One region of the Cupriavidus sp. GW822-FHT06G04 genome, then DNA from elsewhere that is predicted to be linked to it. Evidence: predicted binding sites of a transcription regulator. Region 1 holds the regulator's gene; the other holds the start of a gene.
The links. The regulator NrdR, encoded in region 1, represses ribonucleotide reductase genes. The targets are predictions, from matches to a motif close to CACNANATNTNGTG.
Positions count from the first base shown of each region.

Region 1 (5,890 bases):
TGGCCAGGCGATCGATCTCCGTGGCGTAGCGGTTATAGGCAATCACAGCTGGAATCGCCGCGAACAGGCCGATGGCAGTGGCGACCAGTGCTTCGGCAATGCCGGGGGCAACCGAGGCAAGCGTCGCCTGCTGCACGTTCGAAAGGCCGCGGAACGCATTCATGATCCCCCACACCGTGCCGAACAGGCCGATATACGGACTTACCGAACCCACCGAAGCGAGGAACGGCAGGTGCGACTCCAGGACATCCATTTCGCGCTGGTATGCGGCGCGCATGGCGCGTCGGGCCGCATCGAGCAGTGCGCCGGCATCGTTGCTGCGCTCACGGGCCTTCAGGAATTCGCCCATGCCGGATTCAAAGATACGCTCCAGCGCGCCGGTGTTGTGACGGTTATTGACCGCGCTGTTGTAAAGAGCCTGCAGGTCTCCGCCGGCCCAGAAATCGCGCTCGAAACCCTCGGTCTGGGTGCGCGCGGCGCGCAGCGCCAAATGCTTGCGGAAAATGTATGTCCACGAAAACAGCGACATCACCAGCAGCAGCGCCATAACGGCCTGGGCCAGCAAGCTCGCGTGGAGCACCAGCGAAATGATCGACAGGTCTTGTGTGACGGTCACTGGATTCATCGAGCGTTTTTTATGGTGGCAAGAACAGGGGCGGGTATCGGAGCCGGGCGAAATGTGATTTTATCTACGCATCCGACACGGATCTGGCCGGACGCAAGCAAAACACCCTCACGCCAGGCTTCCTGGGCGAATTGGACTGAGGCCGGTCCAACCCGTTCGATATCGGTGCGAATTTGCAACTGATCATCCAGCCGGGCGGGCGCATTGTATTCCACAGAAGTACTTCGTACGACGAAGACCACGCCCGAAGTATCTGCGAGCGTTTGCTGTTCGATGCCGAGCGAGCGCAGCCATTCGGTGCGGGCCCGCTCGAAGAACTTCAGGTAGTTGGCGTAGAACACCACGCCGCCGGCGTCCGTGTCTTCCCAGTACACGCGCAACGGCCACACGAAATTTGACATGGCGGGCATTGTAACGGAGCGCACTGGTTAACCCGTAGGCGACTTTGCAACAGCAAGTTGCGAGCCAACCGCCCGCGGCGCTTGCCGGCATGGGCGGGCGCGGGTATGGGGCGGTTGCTCCGCTGTCTTGCGGCGAGGCCCGCCTTCGCATAAACTCTGGCGCAACCATTCCACCTTGCGCGACTGGCGAAGTCAGTGGGTACTACCACGAGGAAGCGCAAGTTCCTTGGGCGCGATGTTCATAGCGCCTGCCGCTCGCCTGGGCAGCGAATGGGAAGCAGGGTGCGCCCTGCACCGGTCGGCCATACGGGTTTTACGTGGCCGGGCGCCGGTGCCGGACGCCAGTGCTTTCCGCGCGCGCCCTACCCGCGAAGTATTCCCAAGAAAACCGATAGCGCCGAATGCATCCGATTTTCCTATCGACATTGCCGGCCGCTTTCCTTTTTACAGACGAGTCACGCCATGTTTGAACGCAGCCGCTTCACGATCGAGCAGATCGACCCCGAGGTCTTTGCCGCGATCCAGAAAGAGAACCAGCGTCAGGAAGACCATATCGAACTGATCGCTTCCGAAAACTACACCTCGCCCGCCGTGATGGCCGCGCAGGGGTCGCAGTTGACCAACAAGTACGCCGAAGGTTATCCGGGCAAGCGTTACTACGGCGGTTGCGAATATGTCGACGTGGTCGAGCAGCTGGCCATCGATCGCGTCAAGCAGCTGTTTGGCGCCGAAGCCGCCAACGTGCAGCCGAACTCGGGCTCGCAGGCCAACCAGGGCGTGTTCTTCGCCATGCTGAAGCCGGGCGACACCATCATGGGCATGAGCCTGGCTGAAGGCGGTCACCTGACCCACGGCATGGCGCTGAACATGAGCGGCAAGTGGTTCAACGTGGTGAGCTACGGCCTGAACGCGCAGGAAGACATCGACTACGACGCGCTGGAAAAGCTGGCCCATGAAAAGAAGCCGAAGCTGATCATCGCGGGCGCGTCGGCCTTCGCCCTGCGCATCGACTTCGAGCGCATCGCCAAGGTGGCGAAGGCGGTGGGCGCCTACTTCATGGTGGACATGGCCCACTACGCTGGCCTGATCGCCGCCGGCGTGTATCCGAACCCGGTGCCGCACGCGGACTTCGTCACCACGACCACCCACAAGAGCCTGCGCGGCCCGCGCGGCGGCGTGATCCTGATGAAGGCCGAGCATGAAAAAGCCATCAACTCGGCAATCTTCCCCGGCATCCAGGGCGGCCCGCTGATGCACGTGATCGCCGGCAAGGCCGTGGCCTTCAAGGAAGCGCTGCAGCCGGAATTCAAGGCGTACCAGGAACAGGTGGTGAAGAACGCCGCCATGCTGGCCGAAACGCTGATCGCACGTGGCCTGCGCATCGTGTCCGGCAAGACCGAAAGCCACGTGATGCTGGTCGATCTGCGCGCCAAGAAGATCACCGGCAAGGAAGCCGAGAAGATTCTGGGCGATGCACATATCACGGTGAACAAGAACGCGATCCCGAACGACCCGGAGAAGCCGTTCGTCACGTCCGGCATCCGTCTTGGCTCGCCGGCCATGACCACGCGCGGCTTCAAGGAAGACGAGGCGCGCCAGGTCGCCAACCTGATCGCCGACGTGCTGGACAACCCGCACGACGAGGCCAACATCGCCAAGGTACGCGAGCAGGTGTCCGCGCTGACGCGCCGCTTCCCGGTCTACGGCTGAGCGATACGCTGATTGCGCGGTAGTTAGCGCGCACCAACGGCGCCACTGCCCGATGGGTGGTGGCGCCGGTTGACCCGCCACAGATCCGCGGAAGAACTCAAAGATGCAAAATGCGGACTGGCAAATTTCTCCGGGTGGTCAGGCATGAAATGCCCCTTCTGCGCTCATTCCAATACCCAGGTCCTCGATAGTCGCGTATCCGAAGACGGCGAGACCGTGCGCCGCCGCCGTCGTTGCGAAGCCTGCGACCGCCGGTTTACCACCTACGAGCGCATCGAGCTGTTTTTCCCCGCCATCGTCAAGAAGAACGGCTCCCGCGTCGATTATTCGCGCGGCAAGCTAAAGGATTCGATGCGGCTGGCCCTGCGCAAGCGCCCGGTTTCGGCCGAAGCCATCGACGAAGCGATTCTCCGGATCGAGGAAAAACTGCTGGCGCTGGGCGAAAAGGAAATGCCAAGCAGCCAGTTGGGCGAACTGGTCATGCGCGAGCTGCGCAAGCTCGACAAGATCGCCTATATCCGCTTCGCCTCCGTCTACCGAAGCTTCGAAGACGTGTCGGAATTCCGCGACGTACTCGACGAATTTTCCCCTCCCACCCCACGAAAGGGGTAGTCACTTCACTAAAAAAGCTGTCTAATCTGCACTGACCTCCTTCGGGTAGGAGGTTGACCAACGAGCGCGCGATTCAACCGCTACACCCTGCGGCACCGGCCCATCAGAGGCCCGGACGCAACAGAACGCAGAACGCCAGCGCGCCGAGAAAAAACAAAAAGAACTGTCGTTTATTGGACGGGAGTCGTCATGGGTCAATCACGCTGCCGGGGGGCAGCCGGCTTCACTATGCTTGAAGCATTGGTCGCCATCGTCGTGCTCGCCTTCGGCGTGCTGGGCGTGGCAAACCTGCTCATCAAGTCATTCCGCTTCGCGCAGCAGTCTTCCTATGACGTCGTCGCCCTGCAATTGGCCAACGACATGGCGGATCGCATGCGCGCAAATCTGGTGCAGACCAACGCGGGCGCCTTTGACAACTTCGACACGAAGCTGGGCATCCCACAGATTTCCGACGCAAACAATCTCTACAAAACCGCCTGTGCCGGCGCGTCAAGCGTATGCCAGCCGATCGCGGCCGCTTTCGATACCGCCGAGTGGGCGCGGCGCGTCACCGCCGGCCTGCCCGGCGGACGGGCCGTGATCTGCCGGGACGTCAACACCTGGACCACCACCGGCTATATGTGGGACTGCAACGACACGGGCGGCGCCAATGCGCCGCTGGTCATCAAGATTGGCTGGATCTCGCGCTTCAATGACAGCACCGATACCGGCACGGCCGATGGCCTGGCTGCCGATGGGTCCGAAACCGTGCAGATCGTCGTCGTGGTTTCACCGGGAGTTGCAAGTTGATGCCGCGCCGATGTGCTCCGCCGCTACCACGCCGCGATGCCGGCTTTACGCTGATCGAGCTGATGGTCACGCTGGTCATCACGCTGCTCGTGCTGATGGCGGGACTGTCCTTCTATCTCATGAGTCGCAGCAGCTATGTGACCATCGACGATAACGCCAACCTGGAAGAACGCGGCAACTTTGCGATCTCCGTCATGACGCGCCTGATGCGTCAAACCGCGTACGTACCTGTCGTCAGCGATACCGGTGGCATGCTTTCTGTCACCTCGGCGATGCTGACCGGCCTGGACAACTGCTCGACACCCAACGACAGCGAGACGCTGAGCTGCGGACCGGGCACCGCGGTCAACGGCAGCGACGCGGTCATGATCCGCTATTACGGCATCGGCAAATCGGAAACGCAAAAAAACGTGCCGGACGGTTCGGTCATCGACTGTTCCGGGCAAGGTGTGGCGGGATCGACTAGCAACGACACCGCCGATACCGAGCGTGGATTATCGATGCTGTTCATCGCCAATGGCGCCAGCGGCAAGCCGTCGCTGATGTGCAAGTACCGCACGCGTGCGGCCAACGGCGTCGAAGGCACGACTTTTGTCACGCAGGAACTGGTGCCCGGCGTGGAAACCATGCAACTGCTGTACGGCGTCACCACAAACGGCGATGACGTGCCCGACAAATACGTCACCGCGGACGGCATGGCGGCCACGGACTGGATCAACGTCAAGACCGTAAAGATCGCACTGGTCGTGCGTGCGGACAACCTCAGCGCCGATGCGGGCACGCCCGCCACGATCTCGCTGTTTGGGCCGCTGTACAGCGGTAACAACGCGACTTTCACGCCCACGACAGACACGGGATCCGTACGGAAGCTGTACTACGCCACCGTGCAGATTCGCAACTATCAGTCCTGCGGAGATTCGTCATGCTAATGACCATCCGACCCGCGAGGCTCCACCGCTCGCGTCGCCCCACAGGCATCGCGCTGATTACCGCTGTGATCATGCTGCTGGTGATCACGCTGCTGGCGCTGGGCGGCGCGCGCCTTGCGCTCGACACCAAGCGCTCCACGCGCAACCAGCGCGACTTCGAAATCGCCTATCAGGCGGCGGAAGCGGCGTTGTATGACGCCGAAATCGATATTCAGGGCGCCGTAGCGGCAAAGAGCCGGTCGAGCATTTTCGCGCCGGACAAGCCCGTGGGATTTCTCGCGGGCGGCTGCAACACCGGCACCGCGGCGCCATCGCCATACCTCGGACTGTGCGATACGTTCAGCGGGACCGGCGAGCCGATCTGGAACACCATCGACTGGACGGCCGCAACCGGCAACAGCACCGTGGAATACGGCACGTTCACGGGGCGCCAATATCCGACGGGATCGGGTCTCACGCCGGCCCGCAAGCCGCGTTACCTGATCGAGCTGCTGCCCGATAGTTCGAACGGCGGGTCGGCCAGCAACGACGCGGCCAAACGTTATCTCTACCGGATCACTGCCATCGGATTCGGACCCAACGACACCACGCGTGCAATGGTCCAGTCGATCTATCGCAAGTCCGACTCCTGAGCCCCTTGCCTTCGTCTGCCCCCACCAAACCGGGAACGCATTCATGAAGATCCAACACCGATTATTCGTCGCCTGCGCCATGCTCTGGTGCACGCTGTTGTCTGCAGCCACGACCGTACCGACCGTCTCGATCTCGAGCACGCCGCTCTATGGCCAGTCGCAGAACATCCACCCCAACCTGATGCTCACGCT
Region 1 is NZ_JBXALD010000002.1:178,648-184,537, forward strand. Features, by position in the region: gene tolQ (protein TolQ) at 1-625, opposite strand, end outside; gene ybgC (tol-pal system-associated acyl-CoA thioesterase) at 622-1,026, opposite strand; ZMP/ZTP riboswitch at 1,196-1,298, shown strand; gene glyA (serine hydroxymethyltransferase) at 1,489-2,736, shown strand; gene nrdR (transcriptional regulator NrdR) at 2,881-3,348, shown strand; gene pilV (type IV pilus modification protein PilV) at 3,538-4,137, shown strand; gene AC1RKI_RS04830 (PilW family protein) at 4,137-5,066, shown strand; gene AC1RKI_RS04835 (pilus assembly PilX family protein) at 5,066-5,698, shown strand; gene AC1RKI_RS04840 (pilus assembly protein) at 5,742-5,890, shown strand, end outside.

Region 2 (5,890 bases), 450 kb from region 1:
CGCCGATGCCGAGCGCGGCGGTTTTTTCCAGGCCGCCCATGGCGGCACGCTGCTGCTCGATGAAGTGGCCGACCTGCCGCTGGCCATGCAGGTCAAGCTGCTGCGCGCGCTGCAGGAGCGTCGCGTGCGCAAGATCGGCGCGAGCCGCGAAGACAGCGTCGATGTGCGCGTGATGTGCGCGAGCCACAAGGACCTGGCCGCGATGGTGGCGGCTGGATCGTTCCGGCAGGACTTGTACTACCGTCTCAACGTGCTGGAACTGCGCATGCCGACGCTGCGCGAACGCGCCGAGGACGTGCCGGTGCTGGCGCGCGCCATCCTCGAACATCTGGCCGTGCGCTATGGCGATGCGCATCCCAAGCGCCTGTCGCGCGCCGCGCTGGCGCGCCTGGCGGCCTATCCGTTCCCGGGCAACGTGCGCGAGCTGGAAAACCTGCTGGAGCGCGCGTACGCATTTGCCGAGACCGAGGAAATCGAAGTGGCCGACCTGGGTCCGCTCGAAGCCGGCATGGAACGCGCTAGCCTGCTGCAGGCGGGTCATGTGGCCGCACCGCCGATGTCATCAGCATCGTCCGCATCGTATGTGGCGCCCGGCGGCGCGGGCCTGCCGTCGGCCGCCGCCTACCAGCCATGGGGCGTCGGTGGCGTATGGCCGGCGGCCTCGCCCGCGGCCGCGCAAGCGGAACCGGAGCCCATGCCTGTCGCCGAGGAGGCCGCGCCGGCGCCCGCCAGCGATGCGCTTGCCACGGCTTTGGCCGATCTCGCTTTTCCGATCGATCTGCCCGCGCGCCTGGAGTCCGTCGAGCGCGAGCTGATCCTGCGCGCGCTGCGCCAGACCGGCTTTAACCGCACGGCGGCCGCGCCGCTCTTGGGCCTGAATTTCCGCCAGTTGCGCTATCGCATCCAGCAACTGGAAATCCGCGACGAACGCGAAGGCCGGGACGGGCGCGACGACAGCGAGTCGATGGCCGAAGGCGAGGGCCGCGATGCCTGAGCGCGCCGCCGTCCACCGCTTCACCCCCGATGCGCAGGGCTGGGTGCCAGCCGCCCGGCGCGTCCCGTCGCCCAATTTCGACGCGCGTCCGGACGGCGCGCCGACCGATGTGGTGGTGATCCACAACATCAGCCTGCCGCCGGGCCAGTTCGGCACCGGCGACATCGAGGCGTTCTTCCAGAACCGGCTCGACGTGTCGCGCCATCCGTTCTTTGAGACGATCCGCGACGTGCGTGTGTCCGCTCATTTCCTGATCACGCGCGAAGGCGAGCTGGTGCAGTTCGTCGCGTGCACGCAGCGCGCCTGGCATGCCGGGCAGTCCGAATACTGTGGCCGCCCGCGCTGCAACGACTTTTCGATCGGCATCGAGATCGAGGGCGCCGACGACCAGCCGTTCACGCTCGCCCAGTACGACACCGCCGCGAGCCTGGTGGCCGCGTTGCGCCTGACCTATCCGATTGCCGGGATCGCTGGACACAGCGACATCGCCCCGGGGCGCAAGACCGATCCCGGTCCGCATTTCGACTGGGGCCGATTTGCAACACTGGCCCAGTTGCCGGCCAACCTTTTGCCCTATCGTCGACAGGGTTAAAAGTGTGCAGGCGGATCGGTCATCGGCCTGCCACAAGGTTGTGCATCGACGTTCACCTGCCTCATTCCGGCGCAATGCCGGGTACAATCGCGCCCCCGCCAGTGTCCGCTCGGCCCCATTTCGGGTCACCTATCAGCGACAAATTCTCATTAATAAATTTTCGTGAATTTGTGCGGCACCGAACGTCTTGCCGCCAGCCCTTGAGGCAGCGCGCTTTGCGGGAATGTGGCGCTGCCGCACGGCGCTTCCGGATGTGGCTGCTGCGCTTGTCAAGACTGGTCTTCCAGACTCTTTTCACTATACTTAGGCCTGTTTTTGATTGAGACCACTATATCTAGTGGTTTAACCGGGGGATCGGCCCCCGATGTGGTGCAGGCGCCGCAGCAGCAGGCGGTGGCGTCGGCACACAGGGTCATGGGGCCGACGCAGCACCAAAAGTCCCTAGCAAAGTGATCGCACGTGCAGTTTAGGTTCTCCGTTGGCACGGCCAGCGTCGAGTGTCTTCTGAAGCGCATTTTGCTAGGGACTTTGTCATCTTCACTACAAGACTTCATACAAGGGTTAAAACAGGAGTTACCTCATGCAAACGGCCCAGAACGAACAACAATCCACCGGTGTGACTGGCGTTGTCGGCGCAGCAGCCGGCACTTCGCAGCAGACCCCCGCCGCTGCAGGCGTTTCGTACCAGGATTACAAGCTGATCCGCCGCAATGGCGCAGTGGTGGCATTCGAGCCGAACAAGATCAGCGTGGCGATGACCAAGGCGTTCCTGGCGATCAATGGCGGCCAGGGCGCCGCATCCGCGCGCGTGCGCGAAATCGTCGAGCAACTGACCCAGAACGTGGTGCGCGCGCTGGTGCGCAGCCGCCCGAATGGCGGCACGTTCCATATCGAGGACGTCCAGGACCATGTGGAACTGGCGCTGATGCGCTCGGGCGAGCATGAGGTGGCCCGCGCCTATGTGCTGTATCGCGAAAAGCGCACGCAGGAACGCGCGCAGGCCAACGCACAGGCCGTGGCGCGTGTGCAGGAAAGCGGCGTGTCGGTCAACGTGACCGACGACGGCGTGACCCGTCCGCTGGACCTGACCGCGCTGCACGCGCTGATCGACAACGCCTGCAGCGGCCTGGGCGACGCCGTGAGCGCCGAACCAATCCTGAAGGAAACGCTGAAGAACCTTTACGACGGCGTGCCGATGACGCAGGTCTACGATTCGGCCATCCTGGCCGCGCGTACGCTGATCGAAAAGGACCCGGCCTACAGCCAGGTCACGGCCCGCATCCTGCTGCACACGATCCGCAAGGAAATCCTGGGCACGGAAGTCACGCAAGCCGAAATGGCGTCGAAGTACGCCGAGTACTTCCCGAAGTTCATCGCGCGCGGCATCGAGGCCGAACTGCTGGACGAAAAGCTCGCCACCTTCGACCTGGCCCGCCTGGGCGCCGCGCTCGATGCGTCGCGCGATTTCCAGTTCAACTACCTGGGCCTGCAGACGCTGTACGACCGTTACTTCCTGCACGTCGATGAAGTGCGCATCGAAATGCCGCAGGCGTTCTTCATGCGCGTGGCCATGGGCCTGGCGCTGGAAGAGAAGGACCGCGAAGCCCGCGCCATCGAGTTCTACCAACTGCTGTCGTCGTTCGACTTCATGTCGTCCACGCCGACGCTGTTCAACTCGGGCACGCGCCGTTCGCAACTGTCGTCGTGCTACCTGACCACCGTGTCGGACGACCTCGAAGGCATCTACGAGGCGCTCAAGGAAAACGCGCTGCTGTCCAAGTTCGCCGGCGGCCTGGGCAACGACTGGACCAACGTGCGCGCGCTCGGTTCGCACATCAAGGGCACCAATGGCAAGTCGCAAGGCGTGGTGCCGTTCCTGAAGGTGGTCAACGACACGGCCGTGGCTGTGAACCAGGGCGGCAAGCGCAAGGGCGCCGTCTGCGCCTACCTGGAAACGTGGCACCTGGATATCGAAGAATTCCTGGAACTGCGCAAGAACACGGGCGACGACCGCCGCCGCACGCACGACATGAACACGGCCAACTGGATTCCGGACCTGTTCATGAAGCGCGTGATGGAAAACGGCGAATGGACGCTGTTCTCGCCGTCCACCTGCCCGGACCTGCACGACAAGGTCGGCAAGGAATTCGAGAAGGCCTACGTGGCCTACGAGACCAAGGCCGCCAATGGCGAGCTGAAGCTGTTCAAGAAAGTGCCGGCGATGCAGCTGTGGCGCAAGATGCTGGGCATGCTGTTCGAAACCGGCCATCCGTGGATCACGTTCAAGGATCCGTGCAACATCCGCAGCCCGCAGCAGCACATCGGCGTGGTGCATAGCTCGAACCTGTGCACGGAAATCACGTTGAACACCAACGACAGCGAAATCGCCGTGTGCAACCTCGGTTCGGTGAACCTGGTGGCGCACCTGAAGCAGCAGGCCGACGGCACGCACGTGCTCGATCACGCCAAGCTGCAGAAGACCATCCGCACCGCGATGCGCATGCTCGATAACGTCATCGACATCAACTACTACGCGGTGGACAAGGCGCGCAATTCCAATCTGCGTCACCGTCCGGTCGGCATGGGCATCATGGGCTTCCAGGACTGCCTGCACGTACTGCGCACGCCGTACGCCAGCGATGCGGCCGTCAAGTTTGCCGATACGTCGATGGAAGCGGTCTGCTACTACGCCTACCAGGCGTCGACCGAACTGGCCGAAGAGCGCGGCCGCTACAGCACGTACGAAGGCTCGCTGTGGGATCGCGGCATCCTGCCGCAGGATTCGCTCAAGCTGCTGGCCGAGGAACGCGGCGGCTACCTCGACGTCGATATGTCTTCGACGATGGACTGGGACAGCCTGCGCGCCCGCATCAAGCAACACGGCATGCGCAACTCGAACTGCATCGCGATCGCTCCGACCGCGACCATTTCGAACATCATCGGCGTGTCCGCGTGCATCGAGCCGACGTTCCAGAACCTGTACGTGAAGTCGAACCTGTCGGGCGAATTCACGGTGGTGAACGACTACCTGGTGCGCGATCTGAAGGCGCGCGGCCTGTGGGACGAAGTGATGGTGGCCGACCTGAAGTATTTCGACGGTTCGCTGGCCCGCATCGACCGCATCCCGCAAGACCTGCGCGAGGTCTACGCCACCGCGTTCGAAGTGGAACCGACCTGGCTGGTGGAAGCGGCAAGCCGCCGCCAGAAGTGGATCGACCAGGCCCAGTCGCTCAATATCTACATGGCTGGTGCATCGGGCAAGAAGCTGGACGACACCTACAAGCTGGCCTGGCTGCGCGGTCTGAAGACCACCTACTACCTGCGCACGATGGCCGCGACGCACGTGGAAAAGTCCACCGTGTCGCGCGGATCGCTGAACGCGGTGTCTTCGGGTTCCGACGGCCAGTCGTCCATCGACGCCGCCGCCGCATCGGCCCCGGCCATGCCGGAAGCCGAAGGCGCGGTGTGCACGATGCGTCCGGGCGATCCCGGCTTCGAAGAGTGCGAAGCCTGCCAGTAAGCGGCCTCCACGAAACATCTGAAACAACCCTCGGTCTGCACCGGCTTGCGCCCAGCGCGCAAGCCGGGCAGGGGAGAGGGCCGGCGCATCGCTGACTGTGTTGCGCGACGCCGGCCACAGCCGCCCCTGAACGAATCATCGGAGAACACAACATGCTGAGCTGGGACGACGACGTTCAAGCCACGCCGCAAGCTGCGCCGCAGCCTGCCCTGCAACCCGCCGTACCGGCCGCCACGGTCGACCAGCAAGGCGTACTGCCGCCGGCCGCCACGGCGCCGGGCATCCTGGGCAACAACCCGAACGCCGCCGCCGCGCAAAGCACGCGCCGCGTGAACGCCGCCGACAAGCGCGTGATCAACGGTGCCACCGACGTGAACCAGCTGGTGCCGTTCAAGTACAAGTGGGCGTGGGAAAAGTATCTGGCCGGCTGCGCCAACCACTGGATGCCGCAGGAAATCAACATGTCGCGCGACATCGCCCTGTGGAAGGACCCGAATGGTCTGACCGAGGACGAACGCCGCATCATCAAGCGCAATCTGGGGTTCTTCGTGACGGCCGATTCGCTGGCCGCCAACAATATCGTGCTGGGCACGTACCGCCAGATCACCGCGCCGGAATGCCGCCAGTACCTGCTGCGCCAGGCTTTCGAAGAGGCCATCCACACGCACGCCTACCAGTACATCGTCGAGTCGCTGGGCCTGAACGAGGCCGAGATCTTCAACGCGTACCACGAGGTGCAGTCGATCCGCGACAAGGATGAATTCCTGATCCCGTTCATCGACAC
Region 2 is NZ_JBXALD010000002.1:627,955-633,844, reverse strand. Features, by position in the region: gene AC1RKI_RS06945 (sigma-54-dependent transcriptional regulator) at 1-994, shown strand, start outside; gene ampD (1,6-anhydro-N-acetylmuramyl-L-alanine amidase AmpD) at 987-1,586, shown strand; gene AC1RKI_RS06935 (ribonucleoside-diphosphate reductase subunit alpha) at 2,167-5,106, shown strand; gene AC1RKI_RS06930 (ribonucleotide-diphosphate reductase subunit beta) at 5,259-5,890, shown strand, end outside.
Region 2: the regulator NrdR is predicted to act here: its motif matches at 1,913-1,926, upstream of AC1RKI_RS06935 (ribonucleoside-diphosphate reductase subunit alpha).